4 regions of the Pseudoalteromonas sp. NZS127_1 genome follow, and region 2 is predicted to be linked to each of the others. Evidence: predicted binding sites of a transcription regulator. Region 2 holds the regulator's gene; each other region holds the start of a gene.

Region 1 (7,880 bases), on a different contig from region 2:
TTATTACCGACTATTTGTATATCTGGCTCTGGTAAGCTTACATCCAGCTCACTTTCATTAAGTGCGACCATCGCATCAGCGCCCGCTTTAACTTCTGTTAAAAGCTGCTGCATTGAAACTTGCTCAACAACTTGCTGATCGCCACTTTTAGCAAATAACAGCATGTCGTTTACTTGAGTTTCTAAATCTTTTAAACGCGACATTAACTTTGTTTGAAAGTTATCGCGAGATGCTTCGGGTAAGCGCTTTGATCCTAAATTAGCGGCGTAAAGCATAGCGGCTGAGAGCGGTGTACGGACTTGATGCGCCAGTGACGCAACCATTTTACCCAGCGCGCTTAATCGCTGCATATGTGCAACACGTTTTTGTAAACGGCGAGTTTCGGTTAAATCCGTCATTAAAATAAGTTGCCCAGGCTCTGGTGCTAAAGCGGTAATATCAAGCTTTATTAGGCGCCCGTCTTTTAAAGACACTTCGTGACCATCGTCTTGATGCGGCCTAAAAGAGCGCTGAATAACATTAAACCAGCGTTCGCCTTCAAGTGGCTCGCCAAGCATATCAATCGCTATTTGATTCGCTTTTGCAATCAACCCTTTGCCATCAAGTACAACCACGCCTGCTGGCATGGTATCAACCAAATGCGAAAGCCAACTTGCTTGCTTGCGCAGATCGCTTAATTCACCAATGTACTCCTCTTGAAGTAAACATGGGTTATACTGATTTGCAGAAAAAAACTGTGGTTTTAGCACGCTAGCAAGGGCCATAATCAAATCTCGAATTGATGTAGATATATGTCTAAATGCACGATTTATACCAAAATTTATTTACATACTTATCATTAAGTTACATCAATAATTTGAGCGACATAAAAATGACGCACACAAAAAGGAATAATAATGAGTGAGCAAATAAAGTGCCGTTGCCCGTGGCTCGACACTACTAAACCCGACTACGTTATTTACCATGATGAAGAATGGGGCGTCCCTCTTTATGATGATTCAAAGCTGTTTGAATTTATCACGCTTGAATCCGCGCAAGCCGGCTTAAGCTGGTACACAATTTTAAAAAAACGCAGCGGTTATAAAAAAGCATTTGCTAATTTTGATGTACAAAAAGTGGCACAATTCACACAAGATGACGTTGAGAGACTAATGCTTGATGAGGGTATTGTGCGCAACCGATTAAAAATTGCGGCAACCGTCAACAATGCAAAGCGCTTTATAGAAATACAAAAAGAATTTGGTAGCTTTAGTCACTACCAATGGCAGTTTGTGGGTAATAAGCCGATTATAAGTAATTTAAATAACGTTGAGGACTACCCAGCAATTACAGAGGCATCAACTGCATTTGCTAAAGATTTAAAAAAACGGGGTTTTAAGTTTTTAGGACCAACCACGGTTTACGCTCATATGCAGGCCTGCGGTATGGTTAACGATCACAGTAATGATTGTTTTAGAAAAGAAGAAATTATTAAGGCTTTTAGTGGGTAAGTGATTTATAACCATAAAAGTGATTTGTTCACAAAGAGGTTAAGAGACGCTGCGCTTTAGAGAAGTGACGCGTAAGTTGACTATGGTTTCTCATTTACCTTCGTTTTTCTCTTTGTGAAATAACGTTTTATTTAAATGATTAAAAGTCTTGTTTTTCACGCGAGCAAGTCTAGCGTCTACAACAAAAATAAAAACCGTGTAGGTGCGAATTTACTTCGTGCTCTTGCTAATATTTTTAAGTAAAGTGCGGTATAAAACCGCACCTACAAAACGAGGGGTTCTTTATCTACTGTGTTTGGCCAATTTATAACTAAACACTGACAGCTGCTTTTAAACCTTAATCTCTTGAAAGATTATACTTTTTCATTTTCTCAACGAGTGTTGTTCTGCGTACACCTAGTATCTCTGCAGCGCGAGCTACAACGTAATCATAGCGCTCTAACGCTTGGGTTATTAAGCTAATTTCAAGTTCGGCTAAATAATCTTTAAGTTCAATACCACCATCTGGCAATAGCCCACTACCCGTTTGGCTAAACTCAGCGTCTGGCTCACTTTCGTAATCGCTAAAACCGGTGCTAAATATATCGTTAAAAGCATCTTTTTCCATTAACTCTTCAGGGTATTCTGGCTCGTAGGCTTCAACTTCAATGTAACGATACTTGTTAGGCAAGTCGGGAATATCAACCACTTTTTCAGGGAACATAATAACCATGCGCTCCACCAAATTAGCAAGCTCACGAATATTACCAGGCCAAGCATGTTCTTTTAAGCTCTCAACTGCGCGCTCTGTAAACTTAGCGGTAGAACCTGTTTGGTCGTTAACACGGCGCATTAACTCTTTTAAAAGCAGCGGAATATCATCAGCACGCTCACTCAGCGATGGGTTTTCGATAGGAAATACATTTAAGCGGTAATATAAATCTTCCCTAAAACTGCCCTCTTCAATCATTGTTTCAAGATTACGATGCGTAGCTGCAATAACGCGTACATCAGCCTGAATCGCCTTTGTACCACCAACTCGTTCATAACTTCGTTCTTGCAATACTCGAAGTAACTTAACTTGCATTTGCAGTGGCATATCGCCTATTTCATCTAAAAATAACGTGCCGCCTTGAGCAAGTTCAAAGCGCCCTTTACGAGCCGATATAGCACCCGTAAATGCGCCTTTTTCGTGGCCAAATAGTTCGCTTTCGAGCAGTTCTGCCGGAATAGCACCACAATTAACAGGCACAAACGGTCCATTAATGCGCTTTGATAGCAGGTGAACATTACGGGCAACCACTTCTTTACCTGTGCCCGACTCACCTAAAATAAGCACGTTTGCATCGGTTTTAGCCACTTGTTCAATTAAAAAGCGAACATCTTTAACCGCATCGGTTTCACCAACAAGGCCATCAAACGTTTTGTGTGGTTTACTGTGCTTATGCTCATTTGGCAACATTCGCTGATACTGCTGGCAATCGTGGAGTAACTGAGTTGTCACTTCGTGATTAAATGGCTCGCAAATAAGCCCCACCACATTAGCGATACTTAATAGTGGTTTTAGCGTTTCGCCAATTAATAAAAAGGGTAGAGTTGGATAGCGTTTAATTAAGCTTTCGTGGTCAAGTGATTGCAACGCTCCTAAAATAATCATGCATTCTTGCTGCTGATATTTTTTGCATTCTTGTTCAAAGCAGTCTTCGCTTAATAGTTGAACTGCTTCACCAATAAAGCCAAGTGAAGCATTTAATCCTATTGCGCGGTTGTTATTATTATCTAAAATCAAGATCATATTTAGCGAGCCGTACTTTCACTAATTTGTATAATTAGTTAAATTGTAAGCCAGTTCAGCATGGATGCAAGTGATAGCGGCAGTTTTTTGACATAAACGCCAAAAAACAGACGGGTTAGTTAAGTCAATCATACTTAATAGTTAATCATTAAGTATGAGTTGTAGTTTTAACTTAGTTATTACTTAGCCATTACCTAGCTATTACTTAACTGTAACTTAGCCCTAAAAATTAATTTACTCGGCAATAAAAATGCTATTGTTAGTAAATAAACTCAATTATAAATTTAAGTTGAAGTTACAAATGCCGATATATAGATAAGTGAAAATGCTTGGCATTAATATTGCTTTGTTCTTATAAAAGTATAAAAGCTTAATTAATTTTTTGTATTAGCTTTCACATAATTTTATCGTTTTAAATTTTAGGATTTTCCCATGGCTCATGTCTCAGTAAAAAAATACAGTCAAGTTCGTGCTAGCAGCATTGCCGAAATGGCACCTTACGAACAAATAAACCTTATATTCAGTAATATTATTGGTCGTTTAGCTGCAACAAAGGGCTTTATTGAGCGCAAAGAAATAGCAAAAAAAGGTGAAAATATTTCAGCATGTATTTTGTTATTTGGTGCACTGCAAGATGCACTTAATTTAGAAGTAGAACAAGACCCTAGTATTTCTAACAATTTATTGGCACTTTACGATTACTGCCAACGTCGCTTAACGCAAGCTAACCTACATAACGATATTGAAGCAATTACTGAAGTATCAAGTATAGTTAAAGAAATTAAAGAAGGTTGGGATAATATCCCACTAGATCAACGCAACCCTGCGGTTTAATTTTAATTATGGATTCGCAAACACCAATAAGCCATGCTGAGCAGATACAAGCATTACTTAGTAACATTGAAGTGTTGGTAAATGATAATAATGCAGACGAAGCTCAGCCTCTTTTAGACACTTTAAATACTAAACTAAAGCAATGGTGCGAAAGCAGCGACGGCCCAAGTGCAGAGCAATTAGAATTAATTCAGCTTCGTATCAACACTATTTTAGTAACAGCGAATGGTGCAAAAAACGAATCTTCTAAAGCTATTATTAAACATAAAAAGTCAGGAAAGGCGATAAAAGCTTATAAAGCCATCTAGTGAATAGGTTTAATAAACTACCTTTATTCAAACTAAATACATGGCTATATCTTACTATTTGAATCAAAGAGCAATACACAAAAAAAACCGCTAAGTTTAAACTTAGCGGTTTTTTATTAAATCTATAATATTCTTACTCAGCTATTAATTTGATTGCCTAACTACGCCTGGCATGTTCTCTAATTGAGCTTGGACATAGCTGCTGGTGTTATTAAGGCTCGCCACCAATAAATCCATCGCATTATATTGAGAATATAAACGAGCTGATAACGACTCCATTTTACTTGTTAAACTTTCTCTTTGATCATCTAAATCATCTAACTGATTTGTTTTACTATCAATTCTGTTTTGGATAATACCGTCAGAATCTGTATAAAAACTAACTAAATCATCAAACGACTGTGCAAAGCCATCATCATTACTACCAACAAAAAATTGCTGTACTAAACTAACATCGGATTTAATTTGATCATTCAATGTGTCACTATCCAAGCTAAGCACACCATACCGGTCAGTTGTTACTCCTAATTGTGAAAGTGATAACGAACTCCCTCCTACATTTACTGAATCTGTTATTGTATCTCGCAGTTTAGACATTACACCACGTAATAATGAGTCCCCAGCCATTACGCCAACGCCATCTTCACCTGACGCACCTAAGGTGTTACTAAGCTCTAACAACTCGTTGTAACTACTGATAAAACTATTTAAACCTGTTTTAATATTATTATTGTTCTCAGTAACTGATATGTCGCTTATGTCGTCATCGATGTCATGCAGTTTCTTAACATTAATGTCAACACCATCAATAACATTGCTAAACTCATTAGTATTACTTGATACAGTCAACGCACCATCAATTGTTATCTGTGCATTTTGTGCAGCGTTAACTTGCGTTAGGTTAGTTGTATGATTAACAGGGTCTGCGTCTGATACATCATAAGCTAATCGAGATAATCCGCCAGTATCAGTATTATTACCGTCATCGTCTTGTACGGAAATTGTAATTGCGTTGTCTTCACCGGTTTCTTTACTTGTAAGTACTAAATGCTGACCTGTATCACTCGTGACTATAGTGGCCACAACTGAATCATTACTATCATTGCCAGTAAAAGGGCCGTTATTAATTTGGTCTCGTAAATCTTCTAACGTGTTTGTAGCCGATAAAACCGTAGAAAAACTATTTGTGCCAGAGCCTATCGTGATTACACCCGCACCTATAGCCTCGTCTGCAGCAAACGCAGGGGAAGATAACTTATGAGCTTGTGCTAATGCGTCTACTTTTACGTTATAGCTTCCAGGCTGCGCATTTTCATCTGCGCTAATAGAGATAAAGTCATCAGTACCTGATGTACTACGCTGCTGGTATTTATCACTATCCCCCAAAGCTTCCATTGAGGTTTGCACTTTTTCGAGCGCTGACTTAAGTGCGCCAACAGCTGAAATATCTGTTGTTAAATTAGCTTCTTTAGTATTTAAACGAGCTTCAGCAGGTGCTTGTTCAGCATTAACTAATGCATCAACAATATCTGATACGGCTAAACCTGAGCCTAAGCCATTAAACGAAATAGACATACTTCACCTCTTAAATACTCAAAAATAAACTAACTTATTATTAGTGATTGGAACTACTCACTAAACCGTTTGATCAATCAAAATACCTGCCGATTCAGATAATTTAGAAACTAAACTTAACACTTCCTCAGAAGGATATTGTTTAATGACTTCACCACTGTTTTTATCAAGAACTTTAATTACATCGCGGCCTGAATCTTCATCAACTTTAAATTGTAAACTTCGGTTCATTTCGCCCATAAAGTCCTGCAATTGTTGCGCCATCTCTTCTAACTGTTCACGCTCTAAAGGCTGCTTTTCCGTAGGGTTTATATCGTATTGGTTTTTCTGTAATTGCTGTTGATTTTGTTTATCCACTTGATTTACATCATCAACAGCTCGTTCGGTTAAAGAGTGAACAACCGGTCCTACCTGCTTGTCATTTCCAGCGGTTAGATTAGATAACGTTGTAACCTCTGCATTTGAAGTAATTGTATTCATAACAGATTCCTATGTGTACTTAATTAAACCAACAATAGCTTAATTTTAGCCCTTGAACCATAAAAGGAGGTAGCTAAAGCCACCTCCTTTTATTGTAAAGCTAATACTGACTTTATGTACTAGCTAACCATTAAGCTAACGCTTGACCTATTAACCTAATAAGCTAAGTGCTGTTTGTGGCAACTGATTCGCTTGCGACAAAATTGATGTACCTGCTTGTTGCAATATTTGGTTTTTCGTCATCTCTGCAGTTTCTGTTGCAAAGTCAGTGTCTTGAATTCGGCTACGTGATGCAGATACGTTCTCAGAAATATTTGCTAAGTTACTTATTGTGTGGTCAAAACGATTTTGAACCGCACCTAAGCTCGCTCGTTGTGAGTCGATGTTTGCAATCGCGTTATCAATAATTGCTAGCGCATCTTGCGAGCCCTTTTGGCTTGTAATATCAACGTCAGAAACATCATTTAGCTTACTTGTTACATCAGTTGTACCGGCGGCTAAAGACGCATCGCTTGCTTTAGCACTAAATGTTTCTGAAGAATTCAACTGAACAGCACCTGACACTCTAGTTGCACCAGCTGCTGTATTTAATGTTACGGCTGTACCAGCGGTCCCATCATAACCTTCTGGAGTAACATCAAGTTCAACTGTTGGCGTACCAGCGCTGTCGGTTAAACCTGCAAATGTAATATCTGCGCCGTTATTATTTGATACAGAAAGAGCACCATTTTCAATTGTTGCTGTAACACCATGATCATCAGTAGCACTGTTAATGGCCTCTGCTAATGCTTGCTCATCACCAGCTTTAGTACCAGTACCAACAAATGATAGCTTTTCGCCATTAAGTTCAAAACTTACAGATTCATCTTCAGCAGCTAGCGCAGAAAGAGATAAGCCAGCTTCAGTTCTTGCTTGAGCTGTAACACCTGTCGAGCTCGTTACACTGTTAATCGCGGCAGCGGCATCTTCAGCACTCGCACCAGCAGCAATAGTAACTTGAGCGTCATTACGCCCAGAAATGTCATATGTACCACCAGCAACAGCACTACCAGCTAAAGCAGCTGTTGCAGCTGCAGCTTGACCAAAACCATCAGCTGCTGCTGATTGTAAATTAACTTGGTTAGACCCAATTTTTTCTGCCGCTACACTAGACAATGATACGTTAATTGTTTCGTTTGCATTTGAACCAATTTGGAATGATTTTGAACCGAAGCTGCCGTTCAATAATTGCTGACCACCAAACGAAGTCGTATCTGAAATACGTGTTAGCTCTGTTGATAAAGCTGATACTTCTTTTTGTAGCGCTTCACGGTCTTCTGATGAATTTGAACCATTCGCTGATTGTAGTGCTAGTTCACGCATACGTTGTAAAATACTTGTAGACTCACTCATTGCGCCTTCAGCTGTTTGCGCCATTGA
Region 2 (7,880 bases):
TCACTAAAAATGACGTGGTTATGCTTATTTCTAATTCAGGTGAGACCAGCGAAGTTTTAAATATCATTCCTGTTTTAAAACGACTTGGTGCCAAAATGATATCGATGACTGGCAATACGCAATCAACCATGGCGACCCTTGCTAATGTGCATGTGTGCATTAAAGTAGAAAAAGAAGCCTGTTCATTGGGTCTAGCTCCTACATCAAGTACCACTGCAACGCTTGCGATGGGCGATGCCATGGCAGTTGCATTATTAGAAGCTCGCGGGTTTACAGCTGATGACTTCGCGCTATCTCACCCAGGTGGTAGTTTAGGCAAGCGTTTATTACTTACTTTAAAAGATGTTATGCACAGCGGCGCAAATACACCTATTATTAGCGTTTCACAAACAGTTAAAGACGCCCTCATTGAAATGTCTGCTAAAGGTTTAGGTATGACAGCCATTGTTGATGAAAATCAGCAGCTCGTGGGATTATTTACCGATGGCGATTTGCGTCGTATTTTAGAGCAAAGAATTGATATTCATACAACACAAATAGATGTTGTTATGACTAAGTCATGCACTACGGCTACGCAAGATATTTTGGCTGCTGAAGCGCTTAATATTATGGAACACAAACGTATAAATGGCTTAATCGTCGTCAATGAGAAAAACCAACCTATTGGCGCATTAAACATGCAAGACCTATTAAAAGCAGGAGTATTATAAATGCAATTTGAAGAACTCTATCAACCGCTGAGCGATGATGCAAAAGCACGCGCTAAAAAAGTAAAACTACTTATATGCGATATTGATGGTGTATTTTCTGATGGCCGTATTTACCTTGGTAATCAAGGTGAAGAGCTAAAAGCATTTAATACAAAAGATGGTTTTGGCATTAAAGCGCTTATAAACAGTGGCTTTGAAGTGGCTGTAATTACTGGTCGTCATTCACAAATAGTGCAACAACGTATGAGCAGCTTAACCGTACAGCATATTTATCAAGGCCAAGAAAATAAGCTCATTGCCTATCAAGAGCTAAAAGACAAACTCAACCTTAGCGATGAACAAATTGCTTATATCGGTGATGATGGTCCTGACATGCCCGTTATGGAATTAGTCGGCTTTGCTGTTGCAGTAAATGATGCCCATCCACTTATTAAACGTTTATCACACTATGTAACGCAAATGCCTGGCGGCTTTGGTGCAGTAAGAGAGCTCACCGACTTACTTATGCTTGAAAATGGTAAAGCATTGACTACACAAGGCACTAGTTCATGAATGCAGCGCGCATAATATTAAGCGTTTTATTCATTAGCTGTATGGTTTGGCTTTGGTACCCTTATTTTACACAAACAAATATTGTGCCTCAGACTGAGCCTGAAGTTATTGCCAAGCCTGATTACATAGCCATAGAACTCAAACAAACAGCCTATGACGAACAAGGTAAAATTAGCCACAAAGTCACTGCGGCTAAAATGGAGCTATATCAACAATTAGGTTTTACGTTTTTTGAAAAACCTATTTTTACTTTATATAACGAAAAGCAAACGTGGCAAATAAATGCAGACGAAGCAACATTATACGAAGACAAACAATTAATTTTAGAAGGCAATGTGGTTGCCAAAAACTTAACCGATAACGCCATGATAGACAAAATCAATGCTGATAATATTCAGGTAGATATAAAGCTATTAACAATGCGTTCGGAGCAACCCGTTATCATCACTGGACCCAATTTAAAAATCACTGGTAAAGGCCTAGAAGCCGACTTAAAAACCGAAGTGATAAAACTAATTAACCATACGCGAACCATATATTATGACCAATAAAATATTAAAATCACTTATTATTCCTACACTTATACTAGCGTTTAATAGTAGTGCTGCAGAGCAAAACACGCAACCGGCTGCAAATCAAATTTCAATAAGCGCCGATAAGCAAGAAGGTCAATTAAAAGCTAATGTCGGGATTTTTGAGAAAAACGTTGAAATTATTCACGGTAACCGCCGTATCACAGCCGACCGCTTAGAAGTACATAAACGCGATGAACTTGGCGATAATAAACAATTATTAATTGCTACAGGTAGCCCTGCGCACTTTGAAGAAAAGCAATCAGATGGCACGACTATGAGCGCCAGTGCTGACGAAGTACGTTATGATGTATCTAAGCGTTTTTTAACGCTTGTTGGTAATGCACAAGTATCGCAAGCGGGACAAAAAATAAATGCTAAAAGCATTACCTACGATATAGAGCAGCAGCTAATCAGTGCCGAAAAAGATGAAAACTCAACTGACCGCGTTCACACAATTTTAGTACCAATCGAGACTAAAAAAAGTAAAAAAAGCGACAAAGGTCAACCATGAGCACATTAAAAGCAGAGCTATTAGCAAAGAGCTATAAAGGCCGTGAAGTTGTAAAAAACGTCGGCCTTGAAGTCAAAGCTGGCAGTATTGTTGGCTTACTTGGCCCTAACGGCGCAGGTAAAACTACCACGTTTTATATGATAGTAGGACTTGTACCTAGCGACAAAGGTAAAATATCGATAGACGATAACGATATTACTCTTTTACCTATGCATAGTCGTGCTAGATTAGGCATTGGCTACTTACCGCAAGAGTCTTCAATATTCAGAAAGCTGACTGTTTATCAAAACTTAATGGCCATTTTAGAAACGCGCAAAGAGTTAAATAAACAAGCTAGAGAAGACACTCTCGATAAATTATTAGATGAATTTAGCATACAACACATTCGTGATAGCCAAGGTATGGCATTGTCGGGTGGCGAACGTCGTCGTGTTGAAATAGCACGTGCGCTGGCAGCAGATCCTAAATTTATATTACTGGATGAACCATTTGCAGGTGTTGACCCGATTTCGGTATTAGACATAAAGAAAATAATAGAACATCTTAAAAATCGTGGGATTGGTGTATTAATTACCGATCATAACGTAAGAGAAACCCTTGATGTTTGTGAAAAAGCCTACATTGTTTCTCATGGGGAGCTGATTGCATCAGGTACTCCAGAACACGTATTAAATGATAAAACAGTACGCGATGTTTACTTAGGCGAGCAATTTAGGCTGTAACATTTACGCCATGTCTTTAAGCATCTGCTAGTATTAATTATAACAACATAAAAGGATTGTTAGAGATACATGAGGCAATCACTACAGCTGCGCATGGGCCAGCAACTTACAATGACTCCACAGCTGCAACAAGCTATTCGTTTGTTGCAACTCAGTACATTGGATCTCCAGCAAGAAATACAAGAAGCTCTCGACAGCAACCCGCTATTAGAGGTTGAAGAAGCAGACTATTCAGAAGACGCTGCAGGTAAAAACGAGCAAAAAGCAGATACAGATGACATAACTGTTAGCGCATCTGCCGATGATGCTCCAAGCGAATACGAACAAGATAGTGGTGAAGCACTTGCAAAAGACACGCTAAGTGACGACATGGCTATGGATGTTAGTTGGGATGAGTACATGAGTGCCGCCCCAGCAGCATCATCGGGTCCGATGCCTGAAGACGAATCAATATACCAAGGCGCCTCTACTGAAACGCTCCATGAGTATTTAATGTGGCAGTTACAACTAACGCCATTTAGCCCTACAGACGAAGCTATTGCTATTGCTATTGTAGAAGCCGTCGATGATTCAGGTATTTTAACACTAAGCTGCGAAGAGATTTTAGAAAGCTTTAATCAAGAAAACGAAGATGATAACGAAGTCGAACTTGATGAAATTGAAGCTGTATTAAAACGCATCCAACTGTTTGATCCTGTTGGTATTGCTGCACGTAGTTTACAAGAGTGTTTGTGTATTCAGCTTAACCAGTTTGATAAAGAAACACCTTACATTAATGAAACAAAAATGATTTTAACCGAGCATATTGATTTATTAGCTGCTCGTGACTATCGTACATTAATGAAGAAAACTAAGCTCAAAGAAGAAGAGCTTAAGGAAGTAATGACATTAATACATACTCTTAGCCCTAAACCTGCAGATACTATTGTAAGAGAAGAATCTGAGTATGTTATTCCTGATGTGTCAGTTAAAAAAATTAAAGGCCGCTGGGTTGTTGAGTTAAACCCAGACAGCATGCCTAAAATTCGTGTTAATAGCCAATACGCGGCAATGTCTCGCACTGTAAAATCCAGTGGTGACAGCCAGTTTATTCGCTCGCATTTACAAGAAGCTAAATGGTTTATTAAAAGCTTAGAAAGTAGAAACGACACGCTATTAAAAGTGACAAATTGTATTGTTAAGCAACAACAAGGCTTTTTTGAACACGGTCCTGAAGCCATGAAACCAATGGTTTTAAATGATGTTGCTGAAATGGTAGAAATGCACGAATCAACAATTTCGCGCGTAACAACCCAAAAGTATATGCACACACCCCGTGGTATATTTGAGCTTAAATATTTTTTCTCAAGCCATGTAAGCACCGAAAACGGTGGTGAATGTTCATCTACAGCAATCCGTGCGCTTATCCGAAAATTAATCGCAGCAGAAAACTCAGCAAAACCATTGAGTGATAGCAAAATAGCGGATATATTGGCTGAGCAAGGAATTAAAGTAGCGAGACGTACAATCGCAAAATACCGCGAATCTCTGGCTATTCCACCGTCAAATCAGCGTAAAAGTTTGATTTAAGACGCAAAAAAAAGAGGGTAATGCTTATGCAACTAAACTTAACTGGTCGTCACGTAGAATTAACCGATTCACTAAGAGACTATATTAATACCAAATTTGCGAAGCTAGAAAGACACTCTGATCATATTAATAATGTTCATGTCATTCTCGATGTAGAAAAATTAAATCAAAAAGCAGAAGCCACCATACACGTAAGCGGTGCTGAGCTATTTGCCTCTACAGAACATCAAGATATGTATGCCGCCATTGACTCGTTGATCGACAAGCTCGATCGACAAGTAATTAAACACAAAGAGAAGCTTGCTCGACACTAATATGATGAAATTAAGCTCACTTATATGCCAGGACTGCAGCAAAGCTGCGGTCCTTTTTAATAGCAAAAAAAGAATTTTAGAGTTCATTAGCGAACTTGCTCACGACAAACTTCCGTATTTACCGCAACAAGATATTCTTAATGCTTTAATGAGCAGAGAAAAATTGGGTAGTACAGGTATAGGGCGTGGCATTGCCATTCCTCATGGAAGAATGAGCGGTGCAGAAGAGCCTTTGGCTTTAGTACTCGTTAGCGAAACTCCAATAAATTTTGATGCGATCGATAATCGCCCTGTTGATATTTTCGTCGCACTCATCGTACCAGATGGCGATAACCAGCAGCACTTAAAGACTCTAGCAACCATTGCTGATAAACTAAACAACAAAGATTTTTGTAAACAGTTACGCAGTGCAAAATCAGATACTGAGCTTTACCAAGTTATTGTCAATCAATCATAGTTTTATAAAGGGTGTTAAATGGAGTTAATTATCATAAGCGGCCGTTCTGGTTCTGGAAAGTCGGTTGCTTTACGCGTTGTAGAAGATTTAGGTTATTATTGCGTAGATAATATTCCAGTTAACTTGCTTCCTTCATTAGTTCGCAGTGTGTCTGATAGCTATGATAAAATTGCTGTTAGCATTGATGTGCGTAACATCCCTAAACAACAAGATGAATTTAACGATATTCTTGAATACTTGCCTGGCTTTGCAAAACCTACGTTATTTTATTTAGATAGCGACGATCAAACATTGATCAAACGTTTTTCTGAAACTCGTAGATTACACCCACTATCAATTGACTCGTTGCCTCTTGATTTAGCCATCAAAAAAGAAAAAGAATTACTTGATGTATTAATCACCCGCGCCGACTTTATGATAGATACAACTGATTTAAGCGTTCATCAACTTGCTGAATCTATTCGTGAAAAGATTTTAGGTAAAAAAGATAAGCAACTGATTGTCACGTTTGAATCGTTTGGTTTTAAATACGGTATACCAAAAGAAGCAGATTACGTATTTGATGCACGCTTTTTACCCAATCCACATTGGGAACCTGAATTAAAACCTTTAAATGGGTTAGATCAACCTGTTAAAGATTATTTGGCCAATCACAGCATAGTGCAAAAATTCACATGGCAAATTCAAACATTTGTACAAACGTGGTTACCGCACTTAGAGCGAAATAACCGCAGTTATTTAACCATTGCCATTGGGTGTACAGGCGGGCAACACCGCTCTGTATATTTAGCGCAAACTATCGGTGAAAGTTTTGCAATGACACATCCCAATGTGAAAATTCGCCATCGCGAACAAGAAAAATAATATAGCTGAATAATCACCTGTTCAGCTTAAGTAGAGTAAGTTATGCATTGTGAAGACACTTTTTTAATAAAAAACAAATTAGGATTGCACGCCAGAGCAGCCACCGTGCTTGCCCAATTGGCAGTGCAGTTTGATGCGACAATTACATTATTTCAAGATGACAAAGAAGCCGCAGGCGATAGCGTACTTGCACTAATGTTACTTGAAAGTAGCCAAGGCAAAGAAGTAAAAGTTGTATGCAAAGGCCCCGATTCTGAGCAAGCTTTACATGCTGTTGGAGAATTAATAGCACAACGTTTTAATGAACAAGAATAAACAGTTATAAAAATAATGCTCGCATTACTAATGCCCCAACTAAAACAGATATATAAAATAAATACGGTTAGTGACGCCAGTTAACTCACCTCTCCCCATAAAATAATATAAAAATTTATAAAGGACGCCAATGCCTGAAGCTTTTGAACAAGATTACCCACTACAGCAACTAAAACAGGTGACTAAGTCACTCAATAGTGGTCAATTTGTTCAAGTTAGGCGCATGCTCGCAAAAACAGCTCCTTGTGATACCGCATTATTATTAGAATCATCACCGCATAAAATTCGCCGACTCCTTTGGCAGTTGGTTGATCCTGATGTGCAAGGCGATGTTCTTGAAGAACTATCAGAAGATGTTCGTTTAGGCATTATTGCCCAAATGGAACCTAAGCACATTGCAGCCGCAACAGAAGATATGGGCCACGATGACTTAGGTGAAGTATTACGTAGTCTGCCGGACACCGTTTATAAAGACGTTGTTAGCGCGATGGACATTCAAGACCGTGAACGTGCAACACAAGCACTTTCGTATCAAGAGCGTTCTGCTGGCGCGCTAATGAACACCGATACGGTGACCATTCGCCCTGACGTTACGCTTGATGTTGTACTTAGGTATATTAGGCTACGTGGCGAGTTACCAGAAGGTACCGATGACTTGTACGTTGTTGATAAGCATAACTGCTTTATAGGCGCTTTATCGCTGAGTACATTATTAACTAACCCGCCAGAAAAGATTGTTCGCGATTTAATGGATGAAGATTGTGAATCCATTCCAATCTCAATGGATGAAAGTGAAGTCGCGCAATTATTTGAACGTCATAATTGGATATCGGCCCCCGTAGTCGATGATAACGATCAGCTCCTTGGCCGTGTCACTATCGATGACATCGTTGACGTAATCCGCGAAGATGCTGAGCATAGTTTATTGGGCTTAGCCGGCCTTGATGATGAAGAAGATACCTTTGCGCCAGTACTAAAAAGCTCTAAAAAACGCTCAGTTTGGTTAGGTGTCAACTTACTAACTGCACTTGCAGCTGCTTTTGTAGCTAGCTTTTTTGAAGGCACTTTAGATGTTTTACCTATTTTAGCTGTACTTAACGGTATTGTCCCTTCTATGGGCGGTGTTGCAGGTAGCCAATCATTAACGCTTGTTATTCGTGGTATTGCGGTAGGTCATATAAATCAAACAAACCAACGTTTCTTGATGATGAAAGAGCTTGCTATTGGCGCGTTAAACGGTGTTTTGTGGTCGTTGTTAATAGCAGGTGTTATTGCCCTATGGCAGTGGGAC
Region 3 (7,880 bases), on a different contig from region 2:
GGTAGCTTTGCATTGCAGATGCTACAACGCTGTTTTTATCACCACTGAATGCACAGTAACCTTTACCGGGTTTACCATTGTATGCATGATGTAATTGTTCGATAAAAACGGCCACTTTATCGTTGATGATCATCTCATCATTTCGAAGGTGAATTTGCGTATCGTCGTCTTTTTTGTCTACATAATGAACGACTAATTTTTTAACGTCTGTTGTCATCTTTGTTTTTCACGCCTCTAGTGTTAAAATACGAGAATATAACTATTTTATTGAACCAACTGATGCCAATCTTATCAAAATACTCTAATGAAGAAGTAGAACAAATCGTCGATCAGCTTATTGATGTGCTAACTAAACACAATGCGCCGGTAGATTTAAGCCTTATGTGTTTAGGAAATTCTATCACGCATATCTTAAAAGAGCATGTACCAACAGGGAAAAGACAAGCCGTAACTGAGAACTTTGCAAAAGCTCTATCACAGTCGGTTAAATAAACTCTATGAATTTATCGCAGCACAATCAGTTTTCATCAAAAGCGAGTCAGCTATTAAGCTGGGGCCATTGGTTTACTTTTGCCAATATTGGCTTGGCGCTATTTATTAGCTTAAGCTACTTATTTGCCGACTCGCCACCAACAAGCTTTATGGGCATTACTTATATGCTAGTAACGTGGTTAAGCCACACTAGTTTTATCGCCTTTTTAGCGTTTGTGCTGACGGTATTTCCGCTTAGTTTAATATTCCCCTACCCACGACATATACGAGGCATGGCGGCTGTTATAGCCACACTAGGCGCTTCACTGCTTACCCTTGATGCTTATGTTTACGTTAATTTGGGTTATCATCTAAGTATATCTGCCTTGCCTGAAATCATTTCATTGTTGTGGCATCGTTTAACCAGTTCACCTGCTTTAACAACCATTTTAGCCAGTGGGATTGTATTACTTATTTTAGGCTTTCAGCTACTTGTGAGTAATTACACATGGCAACACCTTGAGCGCTTAAAACAATATAAATTTGCACGTTACGCAATTTCATTTTTAATAGTGTGTTTTTCACTTAGTCACAGTATTCATATTTGGGCTGACGCAAATTTAAACTTTGACGTAACGAAGCAAGATAATGTACTACCACTGTCATACCCTACTACCGCTAAAAGTTTATTAGCTAAAAATGACCTGCTTGATATAGAAAGCTATAAGCAAGCACATAACGTAAAAATTAATAACCAAAACATTAGTTATCAAATGCCAAGCCCGCTTGATAAGTGCGAGGACTACACACAAGCCAATGTAGATATTTTTGTATTTGAAACCCAGCAACAACTCGCTAAATTTGTTGCCGATAATAAAAACTTACACAAAACAGAGCAGTTTTTACAGCCAACTAATCACGACGATATGCTATTTAGCTTAGTGTATGGTTTGCCAGCTTTTTATAAAGCAGCAATTTTAAGAGATCAAACTCTTCCCGCATGGCAAAGTCAGCGCCGCAGCATTGAAGTAACCGGCGTGGAAGAACTTAGTTTTATAAATGATCAAGCACATAGTTCTAGCGCAATTAGAGTTATTAAAAGTAGCGATAACGCCGTTGTACGAGATGATAAAACACAGGTTTTTGCTTTTAGTCTTGCCAATAACAAGCAAGAAGTAGTAACAACATCAACTTTATATAGCTCCGACAAACGTATTTCTAAAGTAGATGGACTTATTCAACCTAGCGATTTAATTGCAACAAGTGTTGGCCAATATTTAAATTGTAAAGCCATTGCTAAGCAAACAATGCTGGGCGTTAATTTATACAAGAAAAAAGATGATATGGGCGTTAACTACTCTCAGGGTGTCGTTATAGCCTATAAAAAAGATAGGATTACCTTAATAGATTCAGATGGTAACTTTAAAAACATCTCTGCCGCTGAAGGTTTTTCTATTGAACAAGGTTTAGATATACCATTTTTAGTACAGAGTATTAAAAAGCTCAAAACCTTTACCCAATAACAGTTATCCTAACCTAGCTTGATATACCACCAAGCTAGGTTATAGTTTTATATTGTTGTTAGATATAAAAACCAAGGATGACACGTATGTTTAAAACTTCTCGTTATATTCTCCATTCTAGCTTTTTACTTATCAGTTTTTTTAGCTTTAGCGATACCACTTACTACAAATGTGTAACAGAAAAAGGCACAATCTTCTCTCAACTGCCGTGTGACGACGAAGCAACGACTTATAAAGTTAACACGACGGGTAATCAGTATTCTGGTCCTAAGGTTGACTACACTAAACAACTGAATGAGCTTGAACGTGAAAGGCTTCTATCTGGCTTACAGGCAGAGCTTCGCAGTAATAACCATAAACTAACAATACTTGATCGTAATAAGCAGCGTACCGAATATAAACAACAAGAACGATTAAATCATATTCTAGCCGTTGAAGATAAAAAGCGTATTACCAAAGACATTACTAAAAAACTAAAAATAATTAATAAAGAGTACAAAAAAGATGTATTGGTTATTACTAAACAAATTAAAATTCTCGAAAAAAAGATAGCTCAATACCAATAAATCACTGTTAATTAGCAAGTAATATTTATCTTGGTTTTAAACTTAAAATAACATACCCTTAACACAATAGAGTATAAGCTCTAGGGACTATTAAGGAGTGCAAATGCAGCCTCGCCATATTGCTGAATTAATTTTAACGGGTTTTAAAAGGCACTATCAGCTATTTCAAAAAACAACGGCCAAAGCCCCTCTCGCCTTTGCAAAAAAAGATTGGCAAGCAATTAATGATATCAGCCGTTTGCGTATCAGCTATTATGATGATCGTGTTAACGAAACCACACAAGCGCTAAAAAAAGAAACCCCAACAGAGCAATTAGATGAAAGCCTATGGCTCGAAGTTAAAAAGATATATCAGCACTTTTTATGTTTCCACCCTCAAGCAGAACTCGCCGAAACCTTTTATAATTCTGTATTTTGCCGGCTGTACCATAGGCGCTATTTTCATAATGACTTTATATTTGTAGAAGCAACCTTAAAAGATGCTCCTTCAATACCTGTAGAAGCAGAATATAGGACATATTTTCCAGTAGTTGATGGCCTAAAGCCAACAATAAAGCGCATTATTAATCATTTTGATTTTAAAGCCCCATTTGTAAATTTAGAGCGTGATATTCGCCTTCTTGTTAAAGCTTTTTATAAACAAGCCCCCGATACACATCATCAACCTTGGCAAATGCGCTTTGATATTTTGCACACACCTTTTTACCGTAATAAAGCAGCTTATATAGTAGGACGTGTTGTTTCAAAAAGTGGTGTTCAGCCTTTTATAATCGCCGTATTACACGATGAAGATAACGGATTATATTTAGATGCACTTTTAACTAAATCGTCTCAAATGCGTGTCATTTTTGGCTTTGCCCGCGCCTACTTTATGGTAGAGACTCATGCGCCTTCAGCACTTGTCCGGTTTTTGAATCAGCTTATGCCAAACAAAACACTTGCTGAGCTCTATAACGCAGTGGGTTTTCATAAGCAGGGTAAAACTGAGTTTTATCGAGAGTTTTTAAATCACTTATCTCACTCTAATGATGAGTTTACAATTGCACCGGGTACTCCCGGTATGGTGATGATGGTATTTACCCTTCCCTCATTTGGTTATGTTTTTAAAGTAATAAAAGACAAATTTGGTGAAAGTAAGCCCTTCGGCCGTGATACCGTATTAAAGCGTTATCAACTAGTAAAAAACCATGATCGCGTTGGCAGAATGGCCGATACCATAGAGTATTCTAACGTCGTATTTCCTTTGGCACGTTTTGATAGTAATTTACTTGCGCAATTACATAAAACAATTGGCTCATCAATGGTAATTGAAGGCGAATGGTTGATCATCAAGCATTTATATATTGAACGGCGCATGACACCACTCAATTTATTTTTAGAAAATGCTGATGAAGAAAGTGCCGCAGACGCGATTGAAGAATACGGGCAAGCTCTAAAAGAAATGATTGCCGTTAATATATTTCCTGGCGATATGCTCTTAAAAAACTTTGGTGTAAGTAAGCACAAACGTATTATTTTTTACGATTACGATGAAGTTCAATACCTAACAGATATGAACTTTAGAGCATTACCAAAAGCAAAGAGCTACGACGATTATTTAATGGATGAACAAAGTTACTCTGTTGCACCACAAGATGTATTCCCAGAGCAGTTATGTACATTTGTAATGCCTAATCCTATGTATAAAAAGTTTTTCCTCAGCACTCATCCAGAGCTTATAGATGTTAGCTTTTGGAAGCAGGCGCAACAAAATATAAAAAATGGGCAGGTAAGTCATATTTACCCATACCCGACAGCACAGCGGTTTATCCATCACTGGTAGACGCAAAGGACACACAATGAATATAAGTAAAATAGATTTAAATTTACTCGTTTATCTCGATACATTGCTTCGAGAATGCAATGTAACACGCGCTGCTAATCAATTGAGTATTACGCAGCCCGCAATGAGTAATGGCCTTAAACGTCTTCGTAACTTATTTAACGACCCTATTTTAGTTCGTACCAGCGATGGTATGGTCCCGACAGAGCGCGCTTTAGAGTTACAACCCGTTATTCGTGGCATATTAATGACGCTTGAAGAAACCCTAGCACCCAATAGAGAATTTGAGGCAAGCCAGAGTAAACGTGTATTTAGAATAATGGCCAGTGATTACGCTGCAAGTACGTTAGCGCCAAAGCTCTTAAGTAAACTACACGAAGAAGCCCCCGATACTACTTTAGATATACTCACACCAAGTGATGTAACCTTTCATGACGTAGAAAACGGCAAAGTAGATATGGCAATCAACCGCTTTGAAAACTTACCTCAGTCTTTTCATCATAAACGTATTTGGAAAGACAGTTTTTGCTGCTTAGTTAAGGCCGACAACCCTATTATTGAAAACTTTAGCCTCGACAGCTACTTAAAAGCGCGCCATATATGGGTGAGTAAAACAGGTTTTGGTGTAGGCGTGGGCATGGACCCTAAAGATGTGCAAAAACTTGGTTGGGTTGACGAAGCACTTGCCCACTTTGGTAAACATCGCAACATTGCCACTTTTACGCGTAACTACCATGTAGCGATTCATTTAGCTAAAGAGAAAAATTTGATTGCGACCCTTCCTTCAAAAGCCGCAAATATATACTTAGATGATCCGGGGCTTAAAATTTTAGAGCCACCGTTTCCAATTCCTCCTTTTGAGCTTGATATGATTTGGAGCCCACTGTTACATCGCGATGCGAGCCACATCTGGTTACGCCAAAAAGTCGCTGAAGTAGCTGAAGAGCTAAAATAACTTTATTACACAATATAATGTAAAAATTGCTAGGTTAATACTTTCCTCATTAACTTAGCCCCTTTCTGAAATGAAATTAAACCAATAAAATCAAATGACTACATAAAAATAAAAACGTGGAACGTACATTGCTTTTATTAAATTGAACTATACATTCATTTAATAAAAGAGGTCATTATGAACACCCATCAAGGATCAGAAGTAAATCATATTACTGACATCATTCAAGTTATGAACAGCGGCATCGACTTTTATCAAAAAGCACAGGAAAAAGTTGAAGACCCTGCTATCGGCGCACTTTTTCAGCGTATGATAGATGCCCGAAAAGTGAGTGTTGAGCGTTTGCAGCCATATGCAATTAATGAAAAAGGCGAACGCGAAGATGGTTCATCTTTCGCAGTTGAAGCACGTCGTGCATACACAGCCTTACTTACTACATTCACCTCACATAACGACAGCACGTATGTAAAAGAGCTTGAAGAAGTAGAAGATAAAACGCTTGTAGAAATTAAAGCCGCTATGGATAAACCACAACCGGCTGATTGCGAAGCTGCTCTGGCTAAAACATTATTAACGATGCAAAGCTGCCATGCAGAAATGAGCCGCATGCAAAAAAATTAAGTATAAAATGGCTTAGTTATTTCAACTAAGCCATATTTAAATTAATCCTCTAAGGTCACAGCTAAAGCTGCATATTGCCTGAACCAGGTGATGTTACTCACTGCATGCCTCATAATATTATTTGAACGATTTATGATTGAAGGTTCAAACTTAGATAATTCACGCCAATCATATGAGAATGCAATTTGTTCACCTTTACTGCTAATACCTTCTCCGGTTACAAATTGTGGAATAGGCCCTGGACCAATGGCAATGCGTTCAACGGCTGTTTTAGCTAAGCAATTCATAATATCCAAGTTGTTAAAATACCCCTCTTCATCAGCTACAATAAATAAGCCAACATCAATATGTCCATGATTAATATCTTCATATTTCTCGTATGATGGACCACGACGATCCCAATTATAATTCCACGTACACGCGCCATCATCTTGGTATTCTAGATTTTCAGTAAAAAAATCTATAATACCCATTATTTTAGATTTATAGAAATCAGGTCTATCACTCCATTTATCTAGATACAGCATCGCTGTTGCCATTGTCAGGTTATGATTATGAGCTAAAGGATTACTATATAAACCAGAGTCACCATAGTTATCGTTATAAAGATTAACGTAATAAAAACTTCCTTTAATCGAAGAGTTTTTACTAATGCTATACGAGCTGTCATGGCTATCTACTATCTTTTGGGCGGCTAATATAGAAATGTCCGCAAAGTTATAATAATCAGATAATTTTTGAGTTTTTATTATATCAACTATACGCATAACACCGTTTAAAATCATACCATCCGTCAAAACAGTTATACTCGAATCAGAGAGTGATCTTTTCCAGCCAGGGGCAATTTCATCTCTTTCATTTAAAAATAATTTAGGTGCCCGCTTATAGCTATTTGTTTCAGAAAATCCATTTGTACTTCTCACCAAATCCGTATCACTAAGCATTTTGTTAGCTAATTCAATAGCCATATCTAAATACTTGAGCTTATTGGTTACATTATAGAAATGCAGATAAGTACGTAACCAATAATACCCATTCCAAGCATATTCATTGCCAGTATTAGACTCATTATTAATCATTGGATTGCCCGGATACTCTGCAAATATCAGTTCAGCTAAACTTGAAACATTATCTACATCAGAAACTTTAGGATTAGGAACGTCTAAACCGCTTATTAAATCAGCAGATGTAATGTTATGTAATTCAAAGAATGAGTTCTGGTTTGCGGAAATAAGTTGTGGCTCTCCTCTGTCACTTATTCCAAAATTACGGCTATTTTCAATGTTATTCAGGTCTATTAAGCCTAGTCCCTGAAGAGCTCCGTCAGAAAATTTATTTGACCTCCTAAATAACCAATTAAATGATACGTCAGTAGGAACAATAAAGTCTTTTTTAACTGAAACACTTTTTAATCCGTCTGAAGCAATTAACTCTCCATTTTTTACTGTAACTTCTAAAAAACGTGTTTGATAAAAGTTTAACTTATTCCAGACGCCGGGGTATTTGTCTCCAAATTTCATTTGTATACTTGACTGATTAAATAGTAAAAACTCTTTTGTATTTGAGTTAGAAAGTAAATAGGTTTTCTTGGAAGGGTCATTGGGTGTTTCCCCTAGCCACACTACAATTTTGAATGGACCGGTGGGTTGCCAAACATCAAAGCTAGCAAAGCTATTGACGCCGTTAAACTTTATAGCGGTATCAGCTAAAACAGTTTTAATACTAAACGAAAATATTAGTAAAAGGGTAAGTATTAATTTGATCTTCATCATACTCATACGATCTCCAAGTGAGATGGCATGACGCTTTACTGCACACAATATATATGTATGAGGCGATCCCGCTATCATAGGCTGAGCCCTTAGACCGGAGACTTTGCGTCTTCACCTTTCAGTGAATTTGCCGAAATTAATGTTAATAAA
Region 4 (7,880 bases), on a different contig from region 2:
TACAGAAGAGTTTATTGAAACGCTGCTTGATTGGTGCGAAAAGCATAATTTTATTAACGAGCAGCGATACTGTGAAGGCTTTGTAAGAAAACACATATTTAAATGCCACGGGCTTAAGCGAATACAAAGCGAAGCTATGGGCAAAGGGATTGATCGTTCGCTACTTGAATTAGTAGTAGAGGAGCTTGAAGTAGATTGGTTTGAGCTTGCGCAGGATGCGTACAATAAAAAATATTCGAATACACCGGCCGATCTCGATTACAAAGACAAAGCTAAGCGCGTGCGCTACTTAATGTATCGGGGTTTTAGCTACGATGAAATTAATTTTGCAATGCAAGCACAGTAAATACAGGTGAGACTTTCAAATGCAGCACATGACTACCGCACAAATTAGGCAACAGTTTTTAGACTTTTTTGCCAGCAAACAACACCAAGTTGTACCTTCAAGCTCGCTTATTCCGGGTAATGATGCCACGTTGTTATTTAACAATGCCGGCATGGTGCAATTTAAAGATGTATTTTTAGGCGCAGAAAGCCGCCCTTATACACGTGCGACTAGCTCGCAGCGCTGTGTACGTGCTGGCGGTAAGCATAACGATTTAGAAAATGTGGGCTACACTGCTCGCCACCATACATTTTTTGAAATGTTAGGTAACTTCAGCTTTGGTGATTACTTTAAGCAAGAAGCTATTAAGTTTGCATGGGAGTTTTTAACTGAAGAAGTAAAACTACCAAAAGAAAAGCTTTTAGTAACTATTTACCACGATGACGAAGAAGCGTTTGAATACTGGTCAAAAGACATTGGCTTATCTGAGGATCGTATTATTCGTATTGCTACCTCAGACAACTTTTGGTCTATGGGCGATACCGGTCCGTGTGGTCCGTGTTCTGAAATATTTTATGATCATGGCGAACACATTTGGGGCGGACCTCCGGGCTCTCCAGAGGAAGACGGCGACCGTTTCATCGAAATTTGGAACCTTGTATTTATGCAGTACAACCGTCAAAGCGACGGCACAATGTTGCCTCTACCTAAGCAATCTGTTGATACGGGAATGGGCCTTGAGCGTATTTCTGCTATTTTGCAGGGCGTGCATTCAAACTACGAAATCGATTTATTCCAAGGCTTAATTGCCGCTGCTGCAAGTGTTACTAATGCACAAGACATGGACGATAAATCACTACGTGTAGTAGCGGATCATATTCGTTCGTGTGCGTTTTTAATCTCAGACGGTGTTATGCCATCTAACGAAGGCCGTGGTTATGTACTACGCCGTATTATTCGTCGTGCTGTGCGCCACGGTAATAAGTTAGGTGCACAAGGTTCGTTTTTCTATAAATTAGTTGCTGCGCTAATTGAGCAAATGGGTCAAGCGTACCCTGAGCTTGCTAAGCAACAAGAAATTATTGAAAAAGTATTACGCATTGAAGAAGAACAGTTTGGTAAAACACTTGAGCGTGGCTTAGCTATTTTAGAAGAAAGCTTAAGCGACCTTAAAGGCGATATTATACCGGGTGACTTAGTATTTAAGCTTTACGATACGTATGGTTTCCCTGCTGATTTAACAGCCGATGTTGCGCGTGAGCGCCAGATGACAATTGATCATCGAGGCTTTGAAGAGTGTATGGCTGTACAACGTAAAACAGCGCAGCAAGCAGGTAAATTTGGTGCAGATTACAATGACCAATTAAAATCAGATAAACACACTGACTTTAAAGGTTACGACAGCACACATTATAGCGCGACCGTTATTGAAATTTTTGCCGGTGGCGAAGCTGTTCAGTTATTAGAAGATGGTCAACAAGGTATTGTAGTACTAGACCGCACACCGTTTTACGCTGAATCAGGCGGTCAAACGGGTGACACGGGTACTATTACAGTTGCTGGTGGCGAATTTAATGTTACTAATACCACTAAGCTTGGTAATGCTTTTGCTCACCACGGTACTGTACAAGGCCGTATTGGTGTTAATGACAAAGTTGACGCAACTATTGATGATACGCGCCGCGACAGCATTAAGAAAAACCACACAGCTACGCATATTTTACACGAAGCATTACGCCAATTATTAGGTGACCATGTAGGCCAAAAAGGCTCGCTTGTTCAGCCTGATCGTTTACGTTTTGACTTTTCGCATTTTGAAGCCGTAACTAAAGATGAGCTACGTGAAATTGAGCGTGTAGTTAATGACGAAATTCGTCGTAACTTTGCACTTAATACTGAGCTTATGGCTATTGATGATGCTAAAGCGAAAGGTGCTATGGCGTTATTTGGCGAAAAGTACGATGACGAAGTACGTGTAGTAACTATTGGTGACTATTCTATTGAGCTTTGTGGTGGTACGCACGTTGAGCGCGCTGGCGATATTGGCTTATTCAAAATAGTATCTGAAAGTGGTATTGCCGCAGGTGTTCGCCGTATTGAGGCCGTAACTGGCGCCGATGCAGTTGCTTACGTTAGCGAGCAAGAACAACAACTTAGCGATGTTGCAGCACTTGTAAAAGGCGATAGCGCATCGGTACTTGAAAAAGTAACTGCGTTGCTTGAAAAGTCAAAGAGCCTTGAAAAGCAAATTGCGCAGCTTAGCGATAAGCTAGCAAGTGCAGCTGGTGCATCACTTCTTGATTCAATAGTTGAAATTAACGGCGTTAAGTTACTTGTAGCTAACGTTGAAGGCACTGAATCTAAAGCGCTTCGCGGTATGGTTGATGACCTTAAAAACAAGATTGGCTCAGGTGTTATTGCACTGGGTGTTGCCAGTGGCGACAAAGTAAGCCTAATTGCCGGTGTAACTAAAGACTTAACAGGCAAAGTAAAAGCCGGTGAGTTAGTTAACCACATGGCAGGTCAAGTAGGTGGTAAAGGTGGCGGTCGTCCAGATATGGCACAAGCAGGTGGTAGTGAACCACAAAACCTTGCTGCTGCACTAGATAGCGTTACAGCTTGGTTAACTGAGCGTACTTAAGCCTAAGTGGCGCTTATTGTTCAAAAATTCGGTGGCACTTCGGTTGGCTCAATAGAGCGAATTGAAGCGGTCGCCGACCTTGTTGTTAAAACCAGACAACAAGGGCATCAAGTGGTTGTGGTTCTCTCTGCTATGTCGGGAGAAACCAACCGCTTAATTAACCTCGCCAAACAAATTGATACTCGCCCGAGTAGCCGTGAACTAGATGTACTTATTAGCACCGGAGAGCAGGTTTCTGTATCACTGCTTGCTATGGCTATTATCAAACGTGGTCATTCAGCTGTAAGCTTATTAGCCGATCAAGTCAATATTCTAACCGACAATATGTTTGGTAAAGCCCGTATTGAAGACGTTGCCGCTACACGTTTAAAGCATGAGCTTGAGCATAACCGCATTGCTATTATTGCTGGCTTTCAGGGGCGTGACGTTGAGGGCAATATTACAACGCTTGGACGCGGCGGCACCGATACATCGGCTGTAGAAATAGCAGCGGCTATAAAAGCCGACGAATGCCAGATCTATACAGACGTTGATGGCGTATATACTACAGATCCTCGTGTTGAACCTAACGCGCGCAGAATGAGCCAAGTTACTTTTGCCGAAATGCTAGAACTGGCAAGTTTAGGCGCAAAAGTTTTGCATATTCGCTCGGTAGAAGCTGCAGGTAGACACAATGTGCCACTTAGGGTGCTTTCTAGTTTTAATCCTGATGAAGGCACATTAATAAGTTTTGAGGAGAACGATATGCCAAGCAAGGTGGTATCGGGGATTGCGTTTAATTGTGACGAATGTTTAATTAAAGTAGATGGTGTGCCAAGCGGTACGCAATATCTTTCAAAAATATTGAAACTTTTTGCTGATAATGGCATCGAAATAGATATGATTAATCAAGTTAATCATATCTTTGAAAAAATAGACTATGCTTTTACTGTGCACTCGAATGATTATCTGCAAGCACTTGAATTATTGAGCGAAGATCAAGCTCAACTCAGTGCTCAAAATATAAGCGGATTACCAACAGTAGCTAAAGTTTCTGCTGTTGGAATGGGTATGAAATCGCATTCTGGTGTAGCAAGTTTATTTTTTGATGCATTAGCGCAGGAAAATATTAATGTAGTTTTAGTCTCGACTTCTGAGATTAAAATTTCAGTTTTAATAGATGAAAAGTACCTAGAGTTGGCAGTTCGTGCATTACACAAAGCATTTTTAACAGAAAATGGATAGATTGAGAGTTTTTACTTACTTTTCAGTCTAATTTTCATTAGTATGTTTAAGCGGAATCTTATAATTTTTATTGGAACATGGGAGCAAGAGAATGCTAATACTAACTCGTAGAGTAGGTGAAACCCTAATGATTGGTGACGAAGTAACAGTTACTGTTCTAGGTGTTAAAGGAAATCAAGTTCGAATCGGTGTTAATGCACCAAAAGACGTATCAGTGCATCGTGAAGAGATTTACATGCGCATACAAGCTGAAAAGTCGAACCCTAATCCGGGCAATGCTTAATCAACACGTATACGTAGTTGAGTAATTAGCTCAACTAGACTAAAAGCCACTCACTGAGTGGCTTTTTTGTTTATAAAAGCGAGTATTTCAGGGGTTAGTATTTGTTTTGAAATGTACTGCATTCCGCTTTTATTTTTAATAATAATACCTTGCTGAGTATCTATTACTTCGCTTATGTTTTGCCAAGTTAGCTCAAAACTTTTGTAATGATTAGCCGACTTAATGCCTTCTTCATCAAAGGTAAGTGTTACCTCAGAGCCTGACGCTCTGCTGAGCATTTGTCTGGTTACCCACCAAGGTCTGCGATAGTAAAAAGCGACGCACTCTAGTACACCTAGCATGATCATAAACGATCCTAAGTAATGATCGTTTAAAACATAAATGCCAAATAAACCAAGCGCAACGAGGAGTACAAGTAAAAAGTACTTAGGTTTGGCGCGCTTACTGTACGGGAGTGACTCATCAAAGCACTCGTAAAAGTAAGGTTTATCTAGTGTGTAGGTTGTTGTAAATGCCATATTGCCTTGCTTTAAATATCGTTTTTTTTATTTTAACAAGCTAGCCGCTAAATGAGCAGCTTTATAGTCAGTGATTTTATTACAGACACAAAAAAACGGCCCTAAGGCCGTTTTTTAGCGATACAAGAAGAATTAACAGTTAGTTTCTTCAGCGTTTACGCCTTCTTTAACATTTTCACATGCATCTTCTACTTTGTTTTGCACGTCAGTTACTGCTTCGTCAATACGTTCGCCTGCGTCTTCTGCATGATTGTCTTCACAACCCATGATAAAGAAACTTGCGAATAGACCGATTAGTGCTGCTTTTACAGTTGTTGAATTCATAATGTAATTCCTTGTAAGTGTTAATTAAATTTTAGTGTTTGTTAGTTGAATGCTTTATCTACCTGGGTGATTTACCACGTAGTGCACCTGAAACTAATGAGATCACTAAAAGTACTAAAAATATAAAAAATATAATTTTTGCTATACCAGCTGCGGCACCTGCGATGCCACCAAAACCTAACACTGCAGCGATTAAAGCAATAACTAAAAATGTAATTGTCCAGCGTAACATTGTTTTCTCCTTGGTTATCAAATTTGCTCACAATAACTAATGCCAGTTATATGCCAAAGTTTATTTTTGTTTTATATCAAGTGGTTATGGTTTTTAACTGTGTTTTTAGTTATTAGTTAGTTAGTAATTTTTACGCTTTGTTATGTAAGTTATTCACACTGTTACAAGTTACCGGTAAATATTCACTAAAAATAATCTTTTTGGTAAGACCAATTAACAATTGGTGTGTGTTTTTGTACTTATTATAAAATTTGGCGGTTATTTTTATTAAGTTGAATAGTTAATTAACAACTTCCATATAACTATTAGCTATAGTCGTTATTTTCTGTATGTATTGTAGGGCGCATGATTGCTGGGTTATGGCATGTAAATTTGTTGAGTGTTATGTTGTTTATAGTTTAATTGGTTTTACCAATTTACAAGATGTAGACAAAGCGACTAGTTTTGTTATTATCCAGTGAATAAATATTTAATTAAATCGATTTTTTATTTTCGATATGGGTTTCAAGGGGGAGAAAAATGGATATAGGTGCTCTACTCACAACGGCTGGTAGCTTAATGCTAACTGGTATGGTTGGGGTGTTTGTATTTCTGTCGATATTAATTGGTGCAGTAACGCTTATGTCTAATTTGGTGACGCGCTATAGCGAACCAGAGGCATCACCAGCTAAATCACCGTCTTTTAAATCTCAAGGTGTGCCTAATGAGCACATCGCTGCTATTAGTGCTGCCATTGCTCAGTACAAATCAAATAATAAATAAGGGGCACACACATGGCTAAATTAAAATTAACAGAATTGGTATTACGCGATGCGCACCAATCATTGCTCGCAACACGTATGCGCCTAGACGATATGCTACCTATTGCTAGCAAGCTAGATGATGCAGGTTATTGGTCTATTGAATCGTGGGGCGGTGCTACATTTGATTCGTGTATTCGTTATTTAGGCGAAGATCCTTGGGAGCGTATTCGCGCGCTTAAAAAAGCGATGCCTAATACTAAACAGCAAATGCTATTACGCGGTCAAAACCTATTAGGCTACCGCCATTACGCTGATGATGTAGTTGAAAAGTTTGTAGAACGCGCACATAAAAATGGCGTTGACGTATTTCGTATTTTCGATGCAATGAACGATGTACGTAACCTAGAAACAGCGATTAAAGCGGCTATAAAAGTAGGCGCACATGCTCAAGGTACTATTTCGTACACGGTAAGTCCTGTTCATACGCTTGATATGTGGCTGACTCTTGCTAAGCAATTAGAAGATTTAGGCTGTCACTCAATTTGTATTAAAGATATGGCGGGTTTATTAAAGCCGTACGATGCTGAAAAACTAATTAAAGCACTTAAGGAAACCGTGTCGGTTCCTATTGCTATGCAGTGCCACGCTACAACTGGTTTAAGTACTGCGACTTATCAAAAAGCGATTGATGCAGGCATTGATATGCTTGATACCGCTATTTCATCTATGAGTATGACTTACGGACACACAGCAACTGAAACTATTGTATCGATAGTTGAAGGAACTGAGCGCGATACTGACCTTGATTTAAATCATCTAGAAGAAATTGCTGCTTACTTTAGAGATGTACGTAAAAAATATGCGGCATTTGAAGGTAGCTTAAAAGGGGTTGATGGTCGTATTTTACTAGCTCAAGTACCTGGTGGCATGCTTACAAACATGGAAAACCAACTTAAAGAGCAAGGCGCGGCAGATAAGCTTAATGAAGTTTTGCTTGAGATCCCACGGGTACGTGAAGATCTTGGTTTTTTACCTTTAGTAACACCCACGTCGCAAATTGTAGGCACTCAAGCAGTACTTAACGTGCTAACCGGTGAGCGTTATAAAACAATTACTAAAGAAACTGCTGGCGTATTAAAAGGTGAATATGGCTTAACACCAGCACCAATGAATAAAGAGCTACAAGAGCGTGTGCTTGATGGAGCAGAGGTTATTACTTGTCGCCCTGCAGATAACATTGCACCAGAGCTTGCAACGCTTGAAGCTGAATTATTAAAAGAAGCACAAGAGCAAGGTTTAACACTTGCTGATGAGCAAATTGATGACGTACTAACTTATGCATTATTTCCGCAGGTTGGTTTGAAATTTATTAAAAATCGTAATAACCCTGATGCATTTGAGCCTATTCCTACCGTTGAAGATAAGAGCAATAAGGCAGCACCAAAATCAGGATCAAATAATAACAGCGTTAAAGCTGAGCAATACAGCGTAAAAGTAGATGGTAAAGTTTACGACGTAGTAGTGGCGCAAGGTGGTGAGCTAAAAGAAGTAACATTAAAAGACTCTGAGCACATTCCTCAGTCTGCTTCA

What was found. The regulator sigma-54, encoded in region 2, starts transcription at its own class of promoters, with help from an activator protein. The targets are predictions, from matches to a motif close to GTTGGCACGNNNNTNGNNT.
Region 1: the regulator sigma-54 is predicted to act here: its motif matches at 3,593-3,611, upstream of fliS (flagellar export chaperone FliS).
Region 3: the regulator sigma-54 is predicted to act here: its motif matches at 5,453-5,471, upstream of I6F50_RS05940 (PA2169 family four-helix-bundle protein).
Region 4: the regulator sigma-54 is predicted to act here: its motif matches at 5,587-5,605, upstream of I6F50_RS18090 (DUF1328 domain-containing protein).

What each region holds. Positions count from the first base shown of each region.
Region 1 covers NZ_JADYXO010000002.1:142,653-150,532, forward strand. Annotated here, with positions in the region: gene I6F50_RS03755 (PAS domain-containing sensor histidine kinase) at 1-764, opposite strand, end outside; gene I6F50_RS03760 (DNA-3-methyladenine glycosylase I) at 897-1,490, shown strand; gene I6F50_RS03765 (sigma-54-dependent Fis family transcriptional regulator) at 1,828-3,264, opposite strand; gene fliS (flagellar export chaperone FliS) at 3,697-4,098, shown strand; gene I6F50_RS03775 (hypothetical protein) at 4,107-4,406, shown strand; gene fliD (flagellar filament capping protein FliD) at 4,551-5,981, opposite strand; gene I6F50_RS03785 (flagellar protein FlaG) at 6,042-6,461, opposite strand; gene I6F50_RS20425 (flagellin) at 6,612-7,880, opposite strand, start outside.
Region 2 covers NZ_JADYXO010000003.1:1,151-9,030, reverse strand. Annotated here, with positions in the region: gene I6F50_RS04390 (KpsF/GutQ family sugar-phosphate isomerase) at 1-710, shown strand, start outside; gene kdsC (3-deoxy-manno-octulosonate-8-phosphatase KdsC) at 711-1,262, shown strand; gene lptC (LPS export ABC transporter periplasmic protein LptC) at 1,259-1,813, shown strand; gene lptA (lipopolysaccharide transport periplasmic protein LptA) at 1,803-2,348, shown strand; gene lptB (LPS export ABC transporter ATP-binding protein) at 2,345-3,070, shown strand; gene I6F50_RS04365 (RNA polymerase factor sigma-54) at 3,140-4,639, shown strand; gene hpf (ribosome hibernation promoting factor) at 4,666-4,953, shown strand; gene ptsN (PTS IIA-like nitrogen regulatory protein PtsN) at 4,958-5,410, shown strand; gene rapZ (RNase adapter RapZ) at 5,429-6,274, shown strand; gene I6F50_RS04345 (HPr family phosphocarrier protein) at 6,317-6,589, shown strand; gene mgtE (magnesium transporter) at 6,720-7,880, shown strand, end outside.
Region 3 covers NZ_JADYXO010000004.1:91,352-99,231, forward strand. Annotated here, with positions in the region: gene yejK (nucleoid-associated protein YejK) at 1-217, opposite strand, end outside; gene I6F50_RS05915 (DUF1414 domain-containing protein) at 280-492, shown strand; gene I6F50_RS05920 (DUF3413 domain-containing protein) at 498-1,994, shown strand; gene I6F50_RS05925 (DUF4124 domain-containing protein) at 2,081-2,560, shown strand; gene aceK (bifunctional isocitrate dehydrogenase kinase/phosphatase) at 2,664-4,382, shown strand; gene I6F50_RS05935 (LysR family transcriptional regulator) at 4,399-5,337, shown strand; gene I6F50_RS05940 (PA2169 family four-helix-bundle protein) at 5,515-5,958, shown strand; gene I6F50_RS05945 (hypothetical protein) at 6,000-7,736, opposite strand; cyclic di-GMP riboswitch class I at 7,789-7,872, opposite strand.
Region 4 covers NZ_JADYXO010000027.1:21,749-29,628, reverse strand. Annotated here, with positions in the region: gene I6F50_RS18120 (regulatory protein RecX) at 1-346, shown strand, start outside; gene alaS (alanine--tRNA ligase) at 366-2,966, shown strand; gene I6F50_RS18110 (aspartate kinase) at 2,973-4,190, shown strand; gene csrA (carbon storage regulator CsrA) at 4,282-4,473, shown strand; gene I6F50_RS18100 (YcxB family protein) at 4,524-4,991, opposite strand; gene I6F50_RS18095 (hypothetical protein) at 5,124-5,315, opposite strand; gene I6F50_RS18090 (DUF1328 domain-containing protein) at 5,374-5,547, opposite strand; gene I6F50_RS18085 (OadG family protein) at 6,067-6,309, shown strand; gene oadA (sodium-extruding oxaloacetate decarboxylase subunit alpha) at 6,321-7,880, shown strand, end outside.